2 regions of the Massilia sp. X63 genome follow, and region 1 is predicted to be linked to the other one. Evidence: predicted binding sites of a transcription regulator. Region 1 holds the regulator's gene; the other holds the start of a gene.

The links. Region 1 encodes sigma-54, which starts transcription at its own class of promoters, with help from an activator protein. Its sites were predicted from a motif close to TGGCANGNAANCTGCTTT; they were not measured.
Region 2: AB3347_RS08635 (PEP-CTERM sorting domain-containing protein) is a predicted target of sigma-54. The motif match lies at 4,156-4,173, and genes of this name have one in related genera.

Annotation. Positions count from the first base shown of each region.
Region 1 covers NZ_JBFTEF010000011.1:97,920-105,049, reverse strand. Annotated here, with positions in the region: gene lptA (lipopolysaccharide transport periplasmic protein LptA) at 1-327, shown strand, start outside; gene lptB (LPS export ABC transporter ATP-binding protein) at 324-1,109, shown strand; gene AB3347_RS19790 (RNA polymerase factor sigma-54) at 1,125-2,609, shown strand; gene raiA (ribosome-associated translation inhibitor RaiA) at 2,669-3,022, shown strand; gene AB3347_RS19780 (enoyl-CoA hydratase/isomerase family protein) at 3,174-4,259, shown strand; gene rapZ (RNase adapter RapZ) at 4,295-5,173, opposite strand; gene hprK (HPr(Ser) kinase/phosphatase) at 5,198-6,133, opposite strand; gene AB3347_RS19765 (PTS sugar transporter subunit IIA) at 6,176-6,658, opposite strand; gene queF (NADPH-dependent 7-cyano-7-deazaguanine reductase QueF) at 7,009-7,130, opposite strand, start outside.
Region 2 covers NZ_JBFTEF010000003.1:345,904-353,033, forward strand. Annotated here, with positions in the region: gene AB3347_RS08615 (HPr-rel-A system PqqD family peptide chaperone) at 1-234, shown strand, start outside; gene AB3347_RS08620 (HprK-related kinase A) at 228-1,139, shown strand; gene AB3347_RS08625 (nucleotidyltransferase family protein) at 1,136-2,269, shown strand; gene AB3347_RS08630 (GAF domain-containing protein) at 2,401-3,141, shown strand; gene AB3347_RS08635 (PEP-CTERM sorting domain-containing protein) at 3,240-4,106, opposite strand; gene AB3347_RS08640 (ThiF family adenylyltransferase) at 4,356-5,183, shown strand; gene AB3347_RS08645 (PEP-CTERM/exosortase system-associated acyltransferase) at 5,176-6,045, opposite strand; gene AB3347_RS08650 (PEP-CTERM/exosortase system-associated acyltransferase) at 6,076-6,948, opposite strand; gene prsT (XrtA/PEP-CTERM system TPR-repeat protein PrsT) at 7,011-7,130, opposite strand, start outside.

The sequences.
Region 1 (7,130 bases):
ACGGCCAACAGCGGCAAGCTGGCCACCTTCCGCCAGAAGCGCGACGGCGGGGCCGACCTGTGGGTCGAGGGCCAGGCCCAGCGCATCGAATACGACGAGCGCGCCGAGCTGGTGAAGCTGTTCACCAACGCCGAGGTGCGCGAACTGGAGAACGGCCGCATGACCAACGAGATCAAGGGGCCGTTCATCTCCTACGACAACCGCCGCGAAGTCGCGCAGGTGCGCAACGACGCCAGCGGCGCCAGCAAGGTGGGCGGCGGGCGCGGCACCCTGATCATCGCGCCGCGCCGCACCACGGCCCCAGCCAGCGAAGGCGCCAAGCAATGACCGAAGCGATGAGCGCAAGCACGACGACACTGGCGCGCGAAGGCTGCAGCACCCTGATCGTCAAGGGCCTGCAGAAGAGCTACGGCAAGCGCCTGGTGGTGCGCGACGTGTCGCTGCAGGTGGAATGCGGCGAAGTGGTCGGCCTGCTGGGCCCCAACGGCGCCGGCAAGACCACCTCGTTCTACATGATCGTGGGCCTGGTGCCGTCGGACGCCGGCAGCATCGACATCAACGGCACCGACATCTCGAGCCTGCCGATCCACCGGCGTGCGGTGCTGGGCCTGTCCTACCTGCCGCAGGAAGCCTCGGTGTTCCGCAAGCTGACGGTGGAGGAGAACATCCGCGCCGTGCTGGAACTGCAGCGCGTGGACGGCAAGCCGCTGTCCAAGGACCAGATCAACGAGCGCCTCGACACGCTGCTGGCCGAACTGCAGATCGAGAAGCTGCGCGAGAACCCGGCGCTGTCGCTGTCGGGCGGCGAGCGCCGGCGCGTGGAGATCGCGCGCGCGCTCGCGACCAATCCGCGCTTCGTGCTGCTGGACGAACCCTTCGCCGGCGTCGACCCGATCGCGGTGATCGAGATCCAGCGCATCGTGCGCTTCCTGAAGGAGCGCAACATCGGGGTCCTGATCACCGACCACAACGTGCGCGAGACGCTCGGCATCTGCGACCGCGCCTACATCATCAACCAGGGCGCCGTGCTGGCCTCCGGCCGCCCCGACGACATCATCGCCAACGAATCCGTACGGCGCGTGTATCTCGGCGAGCATTTCAGGATGTAATCAAGAGCATCGGGCATGAAACAGTCTCTCCAGCTTCGCACTTCGCAGCACCTGGCGCTCACGCCGCAACTGCAGCAGTCGATCCGGCTGCTGCAGCTGTCCACGCTCGAACTGCACCAGGAGATCGAGCAGATCCTGTCCGACAACCCCTTGCTGGAACGGCTCGACGACCCGCTCGACCGCTCGGTGCGGCTGCTGGCCGACGGCGCGATCAACAACGCGCCGGCCAATGGCGAGGCGCCGCAGCCGCAGCCGGGGCAGGAGCCGCAGGAAGGCGCCAAGCCGGAGGCCGAGGGCGTCGATGACGGCGCCCACGGCGCCGACAGCGCACACGGCGAGGCCGAGGGCGACTGGGGCATGGATGGCGGCGGCGCGCGCGGCAGCGACGACGAAGACGGCCGTCCGCAGCTGGAAGCCGAAGGCATCACGCTGCGCGAACACCTGGCGGAGCAGATCCGCCTGACCGGCTGCGGCACGCGCGACCGCGCGCTGGCCGAACTGGTGATCGACGCGCTCGACGACAACGGCTACCTGGAAGAACCGCTCGACGAGATCCACGCGCGCCTGCCGGCCGAACTCGAGATCGAGATGGACGAGCTGCGCTGCGCGCTGGCGTTGGTGCAGAGCCTGGACCCGATCGGCGTCGGCGCACGCAGCGCGGCCGAATGCCTGGCGCTGCAGATCCGCCGCATGCCGGGCGTGCCCCTGGTGACGCGGCGCCTGGCGCTGAAGATCGTCGAGGGCTATCTCACCTGGTTCGCGCAGCGCGAATACACCAAGCTGAAAAAGGCGCTCGACTGCGACGACGAAGACCTGCGCGAGGTGCAGGCCGTGGTCCGCCAGTGCAACCCGCATCCCGGCGCCGCCTTCGGTGGGGGCGTGTCGGACTACGTGGTGCCGGACGTGATCGTGCGCCGCGCCAAGGACGGCTGGCAGGTAGCGCTCAACCCGGAGGTGATGCCGAAGCTGCGCGTGAACGCCCTGTACGCCAACCTGCTCAAGCAGGGCAGGAGCGAAAGCCAGATGGGCGCGCAGCTGCAGGAAGCCAAGTGGCTGATCAAGAACATGCGCCAGCGTTTCGATACGATCCTGCGCGTTGCCGAGGCAATTGTCGAGCGCCAGCGTAACTTTTTCAGCCACGGTGCGGTTGCCATGCGCCCCCTTGTGTTACGTGAGATAGCTGATACACTAGGCCTACACGAGAGCACAATTTCCCGTGTCACAACGCAGAAATACATGCTGACCCCGCACGGCATGTTCGAGCTGAAGTACTTCTTCGGAAGCCATGTCGCCACCGAAGCGGGGGGAGAAGCCTCCTCGACGGCGATCCGCGCGCTCATTGCGCAATTGACAGGAGCAGAAGACCCTAGGAACCCTTTATCCGACAGCAAGATCGCGGAGATGCTCGGGGAACAAGGTATGGTCATTGCGCGCCGGACGGTTGCCAAGTACCGTGAAGCGCTCAAGATTCCGCCCGTCAGCCTCCGCAAATCCTTGTAATCTGCACTGCCCACACTTGCCTTGTGGCGCGGGCAGCGCGACATCTCAAAGGAGTGTGTATGAACCTCACAATCAGCGGCCACCATCTCGAAGTCACCCCCGCCATCCGTGAATACGTTCAGAATAAGCTCGAGCGCATCACCCGCCATTTCGACCACGTGATCGACACCCACGTGTTCCTCGCCATCGATAACCTTACCGAAAAAGAAAAGCGGCAGAAAGCCGAGATCAATCTCCAGGTATCGGGCAAGGTCCTGCATGTGGCCAGTGCCGCGCAAGACCTCTACGCGGCGATCGACACGCTGATGGACAGGCTGGACAGACAGGTTCTGAAACACAAATCCATGTTGCAAAACCATAATCACGTGGCGCACAAGCGCCTTCCGGACAACGGAGAAGCTGCCGCTGCGTAACGCGTTGTTTGCGAACCAGCCGTAGCACAACAGCAAGGGCGTCTAAGGGGGCGCCCTTTTTGCATCTGTACGGCGCTGTTACTTTTCTGCGCTTCCGGTTTTACGCCGGAGTTCTGTAGAATGCATGTCTTTTCGACCACAGAACACCATCATGACCGACTACGTCCTGACCCGCGTGGCCAATCGCACCGGCGTCATCACGCTCGACCGGCCGAAGGCCCTGAATTCCCTCTCGCTCGACATGGTGCGTTCCCTGACCGCCATCCTGCTGCGCTGGAAAGACGATGCCGGCATCGACGCTGTGGTCATCACCAGCACCAGCGAAAAAGCCCTGTGCGCGGGCGGCGACATCCGCTTCTTCCATGAGATGGGCCATGTGGGCCCGATGGGCGGCAGTGCCCTGCTGGAAGACTTCTTTACCGAAGAATACGCGCTGAACCACCTGATCCATTTCTATCCGAAGCCGTACATCGCGCTGATGGACGGCGTGGTGATGGGCGGCGGCATGGGCATCGCCCAGGGCGGTCCGGATTGCGGCCTGCGCATCGTGACCGAGCGCACCAAGATGGCCATGCCCGAGGTGAACATCGGCCTGTTCCCGGACGTGGGCGGCAGCCACTTCCTGTCGCACGCGCCGGGCCAGCTGGGCCAGTACCTGGGCCTGACCGGCCTGACCATCGGCGCGGCCGACGCGCTCTACGTGGGGCTGGCCGACGTGTTCGTGCCGTCCGCGGCGCTGGCCGGCCTGAACGCGCTGGTCGAGTCGACCCCGGGGGCGGACCTGCCGGCGGCGATCCGCAGCTACGCGGCGCAGTATGCGGCGCAGCTGGGATCGAGCGAGCTGCAGGCGCAGCGCGGCGTGATCGACGCGCATTTCGGCGCCGCCTCGGTGGCCGCGATCATGGCCTCGCTGGCGCGCGACGAGAACCCGTTCGCGCAGAAGGCGCTGAAGGCGATGCGCCAGCGTTCGCCGCTGATGATGTGCGTGACCCGCGAGCTGTTGCTGCGCGGCGCTGCGCTGGACGTGGCGGACTGCCTGCGCATGGAGCGCAACCTGGTGCGCCGCAATTTCGAGCACGGCGAAGTGCTGGAAGGCGTGCGCGCGCTGGTGATCGACAAGGACAATGCGCCGAAGTGGAATCCGGCGACGCTGGAGGAGGTTCTGCCGTCGATGGTGGCGCGCTTCTTCGAGCCGGTGTGGCCGGAGTATGCGCACCCGCTGCGGCATCTGTCCTAGCCAGGCTGGCCGGCTTCGCCGGCCGCGCGCTCAACTCACGCCGACGCGTGCTTCGGCTGCTCGCGATGGCGCACGATCACGCGTTCGGTGGCCCCGAAATAGGCCCCCAGCCGCTCCGCCATGTACACCGAGCGGTGCTGGCCGCCGGTGCAGCCCACCGCCACCGTCAGGTAGGACCGGTTGTCGGTCTTGAACGAGGGCAGCCATTTCTCCACGAAGGCGCGGATGTCTTCCAGCATTTCGGCAGCGCTCGGCTGGGCGTCGAGGAAGGCGATCACCGGAGCGTCCTTGCCCGTGAGCGGGCGCAGCGCCAGGTCGTAATAGGGATTCGGGATGGCGCGCACGTCGAACACGAAGTCGGCGTCCAGCGGCACCCCCACCTTGAAGGCGAAGGATTCGAAGAACAGGGTCAGCGGCGCATGTTCGATGTCGGCCAGTTCCTTGATCCAGGCACGCAGCTTGTTGGCCGACAGTTCCGAGGTGTCGATCACGTGGCCCAGGTTCTCGATCGCCGACAGGCGCTCGCGTTCTTCGGCGATGCATTCGATCAGGGTACGGCGCGAGGCCGGGTTCTCGCCGGGACGCAGCTCGTGCGACAGCGGGTGGCTGCGGCGGGTCTCGGAAAAACGCGCCACCAGCGAATGCGTGCTCGAGGTCAGGAACATGACCTTGACGTTGTGGCCTTCCTCTTTCAGGTGGCGCACGCTCACCGGCAGCTCGACCAGCGATTCGGCGCTGCGCGCATCGACTGCGACGGCAATCTTCTCGGTGCCTTTTTCACTGACCGCGTAGACCAGGGCCGGCAGCAGGGCCGGCGGCAGGTTGTCGACGCAGTAGTAGCCTGCGTCTTCCAGGACGTTCAGGGCAACCGATTTGCCCGAGCCGGAAATACCGGTAATGAGGACGATGTGCATGGGCGGGATGATACCCCAAATGGGTCAGTCGCCGCTCATCGCCTGACGTTGTCGCTCCATGAACTCCTGCAGGGTATCGATGCCGCGCAGCTGCAGGATGGTGTTGCGCACGGCGGCCTCCAGCAGCACCGCGATGTTGCGGCCGGCCGCGACCGGAATCACGACCTTGCGGATCGGCAGGCCGAGTACGTCTTCGGTCGGGTGATGGAAGGGCAGGCGTTCGACTTCCTCGTCGAGCGCGCCGCGCTTGACCAGGTGCACGATCAGCTTCAGGCGCATCTTGCGGCGCACCGCGGTCTCGCCGAAGATGGCCTTGATGTCCAGCAGGCCCAGGCCGCGCACTTCCAGCAGGTTCTGCAGCAGCGGCGGGCAGCGGCCCTCGATCATGTTCGGCGCGATGCGCGAGAATTCCACGGCGTCGTCGGCCACCAGGCCGTGCGAACGCGAGATCAGTTCCAGGCCCAGCTCGCTCTTGCCCAGGCCCGAGTCGCCGGTGATCAGCACACCCACGCCCAGCACGTCCATGAAGACGCCGTGCATGATGACGCGCTGCGCCAGCTTCTTGGACAGGTACACGCGCAGGAAGTCGATCACCTGCGCCGCCGGCAGCGGGGTCGAGAACAGCGGGATGTTCTGCTCGTCGCAGATGGCCAGGATGTCGGGCGGCGTTTCCAGCCCCTGCGCGATGATCAGGGCCGGCGGGCCGCCGCCGATCAGCTCGCCGATCACGTGGGCGCGTGAGCTCGATTTCAGGCGGGTGTAGTAATTGAGTTCCTGGTGTCCGAACACCTGGATGCGGCCCGGGTGGATCAGGTTCAGGTGGCCGACCTGGTCGGCGGCCGAGGCCGCATCGCCCGCGATCTGCCGCTCGCCGCCGGGGAAACCCGCGAACCAGCCCAACTGGAGGCTGTCGCGGTTGTCGTCATACAAGCGCTGGATGGTCAGCGGGGTCTGCAGCATGGGCATGTCGTTCCGTACGCGGCGAATTGCCGCGTAGACAGTTTAGCCCAAAGCTTGCAGGCTGGGCTGCCAGTTGATGATGCGCTCGTGTACCGACTTCGGATCCGGATCGGTCGCCAGTGCGTGGCGCACGGCTTCGTCCGAGAACAGCTCGGCGATTTCCGACAGGATCTCCAGGTGCTGCTGGGTGACGTGGTCCGGAATCAGCAGGAAGAACAGCAGGCTGACCGGCTGGCCGTCCGGCGATTCGAAGGGAATCGGTTCCTTCAGGCGCACGAAGGCCGCCAGCGGCGATTTCAGGCTCTTGGAGCCCTTGATCCGTCCGTGGGGCACGGCAACACCATGGCCGAGGCCAGTGGAGCCGAGACGCTCGCGCGCGAACAGGTTGTCCGACACCGTCGAACGGGCGATCCCGCAGTTGTTTTCGAAGATCAGGCCAGCCTGCTCGAATGCACGTTTCTTGCTGGAGACTTCCAGGTCCAGCTGCACGTTTTCGAGCGAAAGGATTTTGCTAAGGTTCGTCATGACTAGTGTGCGGTGCACAGGGTAGCTGCTTGCGAGGCGGAATTATAGGCCGGTTTCATGGCAGTGACATTCGATTTCGCATCTGTACGGGCATACAGTCAGCTACATGGGGACGATATCGCAAAAACGTAGGGTTTTGCTATGAGGTCGCTTTATGACAAAACGCAATTTCTTAAACGAAATTTGGCGGAAACCGCTGGAAATGCAGGTTATGCAGGCTTCATACCGTCTTTTAGACGCATTCTGCCCGATTTTTGTGCAGTCTTTTTCGGTGCTGTTTTGATATCGGAAAATCGAAACGGGTGTGGCTGAAAACGCACAGCCGGCTTGCAACTGTGCGGTGTTTCGGGTTACTGGCGCGCGGTACGCAGGTTGCCGGGCTTGCCGGTGCTGAAATTGGCGCGCCAGGGGTTGATGTCGAGGCCGCCGCGGCGGGTGTAGCGGGCGTACACCGCCAGCTTGGTCGGCTTGC
Region 2 (7,130 bases), on a different contig from region 1:
CAATGGGACGACGAAGCCGTCCTGTACAACGATCTGTCGGGCGCGACCCATCTTCTGGGTCCGGCGGCCCTGTGCCTGCTCGAAACCTTGCGCGCCGCTCCGGGCGATGAAGCGGCCCTGGCGGCCGGCCTGCGTGCCGCCTTCGAGGTCGACGACGAGACGCTGGCCGACGAGCTGGCCGAGCTGCTCGACGGCCTGGCGCGCCTCGACCTGATCGAGCGCTGCCCATGCTGACCCTGTCCGCGCTGGCGCGCACCGAGCTGCGCCGGCGTTTCGCCGGCCCCGGCCTGGTCCTGCGCACCGGCCCCTTCCGCAGCCGCATCCGCACCGATATTCCCCAGCTGGCCGATACGATCGCCCTGTTATATGCCGATTATCCGGTCGACGAGGAAGGCTTTGCCGATTTCCAGCTGCACCTGCGTACCGTCGGCGGCTGGCGCCGCTGGCTGAGGCCCCAGGTGCGCTTCGACCAGGACGGCCTGGAGCCGTTCAAGCCGCTGCCCCTGGGCCAGGCCCATCCGATGTTCGAGTGGGTGATGAACTGGTGCGTGACGAACAAGGCGCACAGCTACCTGGTGATCCATGCCGCCGTGCTCGAGCGCAACGGCTGCGCGTTCATCCTGCCGGCGCCGCCGGGTTCCGGCAAGAGCACCCTGTGCGCCGCGCTGGTCTGCCGCGGCTGGCGCCTGCTGTCCGACGAGCTGGCCCTGGTGCGCCCGGCCGACCTGGCCCTGGTGCCGCTGCCGCGTCCGGTCAGCCTGAAGAACGCCTCGATCGACGTCATCCGTACCTGGGAACCGCAGGCCGTGTTCGGCCCGGCGGTGCCGGAAACCAGCAAGGGCACCATCGCCCACTTGCGCGCACCCCGGGCCAGCGTGGCGGCCGCCGGCGACACGGCAGCCGCCACTCACATCGTGTTCCCGCGCTACGAAGCCGGCGCGCAGACCCGGCTGGCGCCGGTGCCGAAGGCGCAGCTGTTCACGCGCGTGGCCGACAATGCCTTCAATTACACCGTGCTGGGCGATACCGGCTTCGACACCCTCGGCCGCCTGGTCGACGGCTGCGCCGGCTTCGATTTCTGCTACAGCCAGCTCGACGAGGCAATCGCGCTGTTCGAGACCCTGGCGGAGGCGCGGTGAGCCATCCTGCAGCCTGGCCCCTGCTGGTCGAGGTGCTGCGTGCGCCGCAGCGGGTGCGCACGCTCGACGCCGCCGGCTGGGATCTGTTGCTGCGCCAGGCCGGCCATGCAGACCTCAGCGCGACCCTCGGCATCCTGCTCGACGAGGCCGGGCTGCTTGACGCCGTGCCGGCGGCGCCGCGCGAACACCTCGCCTGGGCCGCGGTGCTGCTGGCACGCCACCGGCGCGCCCTGCATTTCGAGATTGCGCAGATCCGGCGCGCGCTCGATGGCCTCGGCCTGCCGCTGTTACTGCTCAAGGGGGCCGCCTACGTCATGGCCGGGCTGCCGCCGGCCGCCGGCCGCATGTTTTCCGACGTCGACATCCTGGTACCCAAGGAGCGCCTGCCGGAAGTCGAGGCGGCGCTCCTGATGCACGGCTGGGCCGGTACCCACCAGGATGCCTACGACCAGCGCTACTACCGCGACTGGATGCACGAGCTGCCGCCGATGGAGCACGTCCGGCGCGGTAATACCATCGACGTGCACCATGCGATCCTGCCGGAGACCGCCAGGGTGCGGCCCGACCCGGCGCTGCTGCGCGCGGATGCGGTGCGGATCGGCGGCGCCGGAGCGGGCGCCAGCGTCACCGACGCAGGCCTGTGGACCCTGGCCCCGCACGACATGGTGCTGCACAGCGCGGTGCACCTGTTCTCCGAAGGCGAGTGGCACCACGGGTTGCGCGACCTGCTCGACATCCACCGGCTGCTGCAGCATTTCGGGGCCGCGCCGGGTTTCTGGGAAGGCCTGGTCGCGCGCGCCGTGCGGCTCCAGCTCGCGCGCCCGCTGTTCTACGCGCTGCGTTACGGCGTGCGCCTGCTCGGCACGCCGGTGCCCGCCGCCGTGCTGGCCGAGGCGCACACGGCCGGCAGCCCGGGCAGGCCCTTGCTGGCCTTGATGGATGCGCTGTTCCTGCGCGCGTTGCAGCCGCCCCATCCCAGCTGCGCCGGCCGCCTCGCGCCGGCCGCGCTGAACGCGCTCTACCTGCGCGGAAACTGGCTGCGCATGCCGCCGCCGATGCTGGCGCGCCACCTGTTCCACAAGGCCTTCATATCGCCACGCCAGCCGCAGGAGCCGCCGCAGCTGGTGTAAGAAGCTGTCCCGGCAGAGCGTGCGTGCTTTCGGCGCGCCCGGCAAGCGCAGCGCTTGTTGTAAAGATTGAATTAAATTATCATCAATCGGCGGCGTCCGGCCGGCAGCGTGTTGACCTTGAGAGGCGGCCCATGACCAATGATGCGAAGCAGCTGGTGCGACTGCAGGACGTGCAGGCGTTGCTCGCCAGCGGCTCACTCGACGACAACCTGGCGAGACACGCCGAATTGGCCCGGCGCCTGGTCGGCGCCACCAGCTGTTCAGTCATGTTGCTCAACAGCGAAACGGCGGACGACCTGCGCATGCGCCTGTGTGCCAGCGCCGGCGATATGTCGCCGGAAGCCGCCGACGCCCTGGTCGGCAGCGGCGAGGGCATCTGCGGCCAGGTACTGGCCAGCGGCCGGGCCTTGCTGGTGGACGACATCGGCCGTTCCGAATTCGCCGGCCTGGCACGGCGCCGGCGCGCGGCCGTGCCGGCCCTGATGTCGGCGCCGGTGCGCATCGACGGCCGCATCGTCGGTGTGCTCAATGTCAGCGGCGCCGCTTTCAGTGAGAGCGAGCTGCAATTGCTCGAAGTGACCGCGCTGTTCATCGGCAAATCGGTCCAGGTCATTCAGTTGCAGCGCCTGCTGGCCTCGCGCTTCGCCCAGATGGCCCTGGTGCGCGAGGCGCGCGAGCGCGCGGGGGCGGACGGTGGAGCCGTCGCCGATACCGCCTACCAGAACCCGGAAGAGGTAGCGCGCATCCTGGCGCGCTCGTTCTATAAAGAGATGACGCGGGCCGGCTTCGCGCCGGGCCAGATCGTCAGCGCCGCCACCGAACTGATCGGCCAGTTGGGCGGGGCGATCCAGCAATCCGGGCGCGCCGACTGACACGTCGCCCTGCAATGGAAAAAGGCCGGATCCCCGAGGGATCCGGCCTTTTTTCCGGCCTTGGACCGTTCCCGCCGGGGCGGGAACGATGTGCCAGATTACTTGGCAGCCTTGCGGCGGCGCAGGCCAGCCAGGCCGGCGAAGCCCAGGCCCAGCAGGGCCAGCGAGCCTGGTTCCGGAACGTTGCCCTGCACGTCGCCGGTAGCGTCGACAGTCCAGCCGTATTCTGCCGAGCGGCCGGTCTGGCCGTAGGTGACCTTCAGGAACAGGTCGTGCATGTTGCCGTTCGGGTCGACCTGGGCGTTGGTGTCGAACAGGCCTTTCATCGAGCCGCCGGTCACGTCCAGGAAGCCCTGGCCGCCACCCGAGATCGAGTTGTTGGCGAAGCTCGAGATGTACGAGTACTGCGGCTCGCCGCCCAGCGCGCCGGGGCCGAACACGGCCGACAGGGCCAGGGAGCCGCCGACGTCGGTGATGCCCTTGTAGCCGAACTCGCCCAGACGGCCGTTCGGACCGTAGGAAGCGTTATAGTTGGACCCGGTCAGGTACATGTTCAGCCAGCCGCCGGTGCCCAGCGCCAAGGTGGTTGGCGAGATCTGGCCGTTCACTTCGACGTAGGTATCCTTGATGCCGCCGAACATGCCGGTCATGTATTCACCGTTCTGGCCGATGGCCCAGATCAGGCTGCCGTCCGACACGCGCGAGATGCTCTGCACCGAGAAGATACCCCAGGTATCTTCGCTACCAACGGCGTTCGGGGCTGGCTGCGAAGCCGCAGCGTCGCACGCTGCAATGGTCGTGCATTTCGTGCCTTGGGTGTCACCGTAGCCGACGGTACCTGCGTCGAAGGCGTTGATGGTGATCTTCAGGTCCCCGGCGACCAGGGTAACTGCGCTAGCAGGAGCGGACACGGCAGCAGCCATTGCGACACCAGCGATGATTCCCGAGATTTTCTTGATGTTCATTTGGTTCATTCCTCACAAGTTGTTGTACACGACTCCGACACAAGAACACTAAGCATGAGCCGTGCCAGCCCTTAAGAAGATGTGCTAAACCATTGATTAAATTTCACATTTCCTGCTGGCATTGTTAGTTCCTGGCGTTTCCAGGAAACATTTGTAAGGAAACCCGACAGTGAAGTACTTCACATAAGCGTCGCATTTTGAACAAAATTGCACTACGATATCTACACTTTCACCGAACAAAGAGATGCCATGGCCAATTTCAATTACGATAACTTTGTTACGCGCAACAGCGGCTACATTGCCCAGGACACCCAGGACAAGATCCGCAATGCGCGAGTCCTGTTCGCGGGCTGTGGACTCGGCAGCGGACCGGTGATCTGCGCCGCCCGTACCGGCTTCCAGAATTTCATGCTGATCGACGGCGATACCGTCGACGCGCATAACCTGAACCGCCAGTTCTTCGATTTCGACGACGTGGGCACGCCCAAGGTCGAAGCACTGAAGAAGCACATCCTGCGGATCAATCCGGAAGCGAAGGTCGAGGCGCATGTGGCCATGCTCGACAAGAACAATGCGGCCGACCTGGTCAGCCAGGCCGACCTGATCTTCGACACCATCGATTTCGTCGACCTGGAAGCGGTGCTGGCCCTGCACGGTAATGCGGCGGCGCGCGGCAAGCCGATCTTCACGGCGATGAACATCGGCTTCGGCGCCGGAGTGATGTATTTCCCGCCGGGTTCGGGCAATTCGCTGCCGGCCATCCTGCAGCGCGACGTGGAAGCCGCTGCGGCCGAAGGCAACCTGAGCTATACCGCGGTGTTCCAGCGCGTGATGGGCCGCATCGGCGCGCACCTGGACCGCCAGGTGATGGAAGAGGTGGCCAAGGCATTGACCATCATGGAAGACGGAACCGCCTGCCCGGCGTCACAGATTGCGGTCGGCAGTTTCTCGGTGGCGGCGCTGGCCATGGCGATGATGCACGACATGCTGGCTGGCATGGAAGTGCCGTCGGCGCCGAACATGGTGATCCACAGCTTCCGCAACCACGTCACCAAGCTGGTGAATATCGCTAGTTGATATCGTTGGGCGTATTGCCCAGTTCCTGATTGCGCACCACGTGCACGCGGGATGGGTAACTGTGCTCGACCACGGGCGGCTTCTCGTTGAACCAGGCCGCCAGTGTCGGGTTGCTTTGACGCAGCTTGCGTCCGAGATCGTGCAGGTCGAGCACGTAGGGCGTGACGGCGCCGTAATAATTCGCTTCGGGGCCGATTGCCATGAAGCGAAAGCCCATTTTCTTCAGCGCATGCGCGAGCGAGCGCTCCATTGCCGCATACCAGTAGCGGATGCCGCTGTCCTGGCTATGGCGGAACATTTCACGGTACATTCCCAGCAGTAACATGGGTGAGGTGCGGTCGCGCCGGTCGACGGCCGGGTCGAAATCGTCGGCAGGATCGTGGTGGTGGCTCGGCAGGAAACCGGGGATGCCCAGCACGCTGTCGGCACGCCGGCGCCGGTGGCTCTTCTTGACCACCAAGCGCGAGATCTCGGCCGATTGTTCGCGGTCGGGCATCTCGAAATCGCTGAAGACTTCGCAGTGCAGTTCGAAGGGGTAGGGCTTGGGGGCGTCCGGCTGCACCAGGCGCACGGCCCCGACCAGCTTTTCGTCCAGCGTGTATGCCGCGAAGTGGGTGGAAACGTCGTCGTAGTCGTCGAGCTCCATGCCGTCGACGTATTGCTCGGCCTGGAGGAAGGCGCATTCCAGGCAATACACCTGATGCCGTAGCCTGAAAATATCGCCCGGGATGGCGCCGCTGTGGCCGCCCCGGTAAGCCCGGAAAATCTTGCGATTGACGTGATCGATTGTTTCCTGGTGTGCCCCGAACTCAACACGGGACAGGAAGGCGTCAGGATCGACGCGTGCTTTTCCGTTGTCCATCTGTAGTTTTTGTCCAGTCTTGGACCCTGGTTATTTTTTCCTGAAGCGCCCCTCCAGATAATTGCCGACCATGGTTTTCACCAGGATCCACAGGGGGATTGGTTCATCGTTGAACCAGGCAGCCAGGAACTTGTTTTCTCTCTTTAAACGCCCGAGCAGTTCGTCCAGATCGGCCATGTGAGGAGTGACCGGACCGTAGTAATCGACTTGGGGCCCGATCGGCACAAACCTGAATCCCATCTTTTCCAGCGAGCGCGCCAGTGACCGTTCCATAGCCGCGTACCAGTAACGAATTCCGTTCTGACGGCTATAGCGGTACATCTCTCTATACATGCCGAGCAATAATAGCGGACTATTGCCGCGCTTGTCGCGCCGCACGGTTGAACGCGGTTGAATCGTCTTCGTGCTGCCTTTTTCCACGAAATCCTGCGAAATACCCTCCATCGAGTCGCCTCGGCGCCGGCGGTAGGTCTTCTTGACGACCAGGCGCGAGATCTCGGCCGCGTTGTCCCGCGCCGGATATTCGAATCCCGGAAAGGTTGTGCAATGCGACTCGAAAGGATAGGTTTGGCCCTCGTGCGGCTGTACCAGGCGCACGGTGCCGACGATGTCGTTGGCAAGGGTATAGGCGGCGAAATGGATCGAGCAATCGTCGTAGTCGTCGGTTTCCTGGCCGTCCTCGAATTCGCTCGCTTCGAGATAATGCCGCTCCAGACAATACACGTCGTAGCGCAGCTTGTAGATCTCCTTGAGCACGTAGGATTCCATATTCCCCTTCAATACCCTCTTGAAGGTAAAGTAGGGAATCAGTACGTCACGCTTGCCGCTGAAACGCTCGACAAGCCGGCTCAAGAAACCGCTGCGAACCGGATCGCACTCTCGTTGCTGGGTAATGGAATTCATGGTCATGCCCTGGGGCCTCATTACAAAGGGACGACGGCAGCCGTGGCCGCCGTCGTATCGGCTTACAGCTGGCGCATCAGTGATTTGGCCTCGTCCATCATGGCGAAGGGCTTGCCGGATGCGAGCGCCTTCTCGAGTTCCTTGCGGGCGCCCGCCTTGTCGCCGGACTTGGCGAGGGCCGC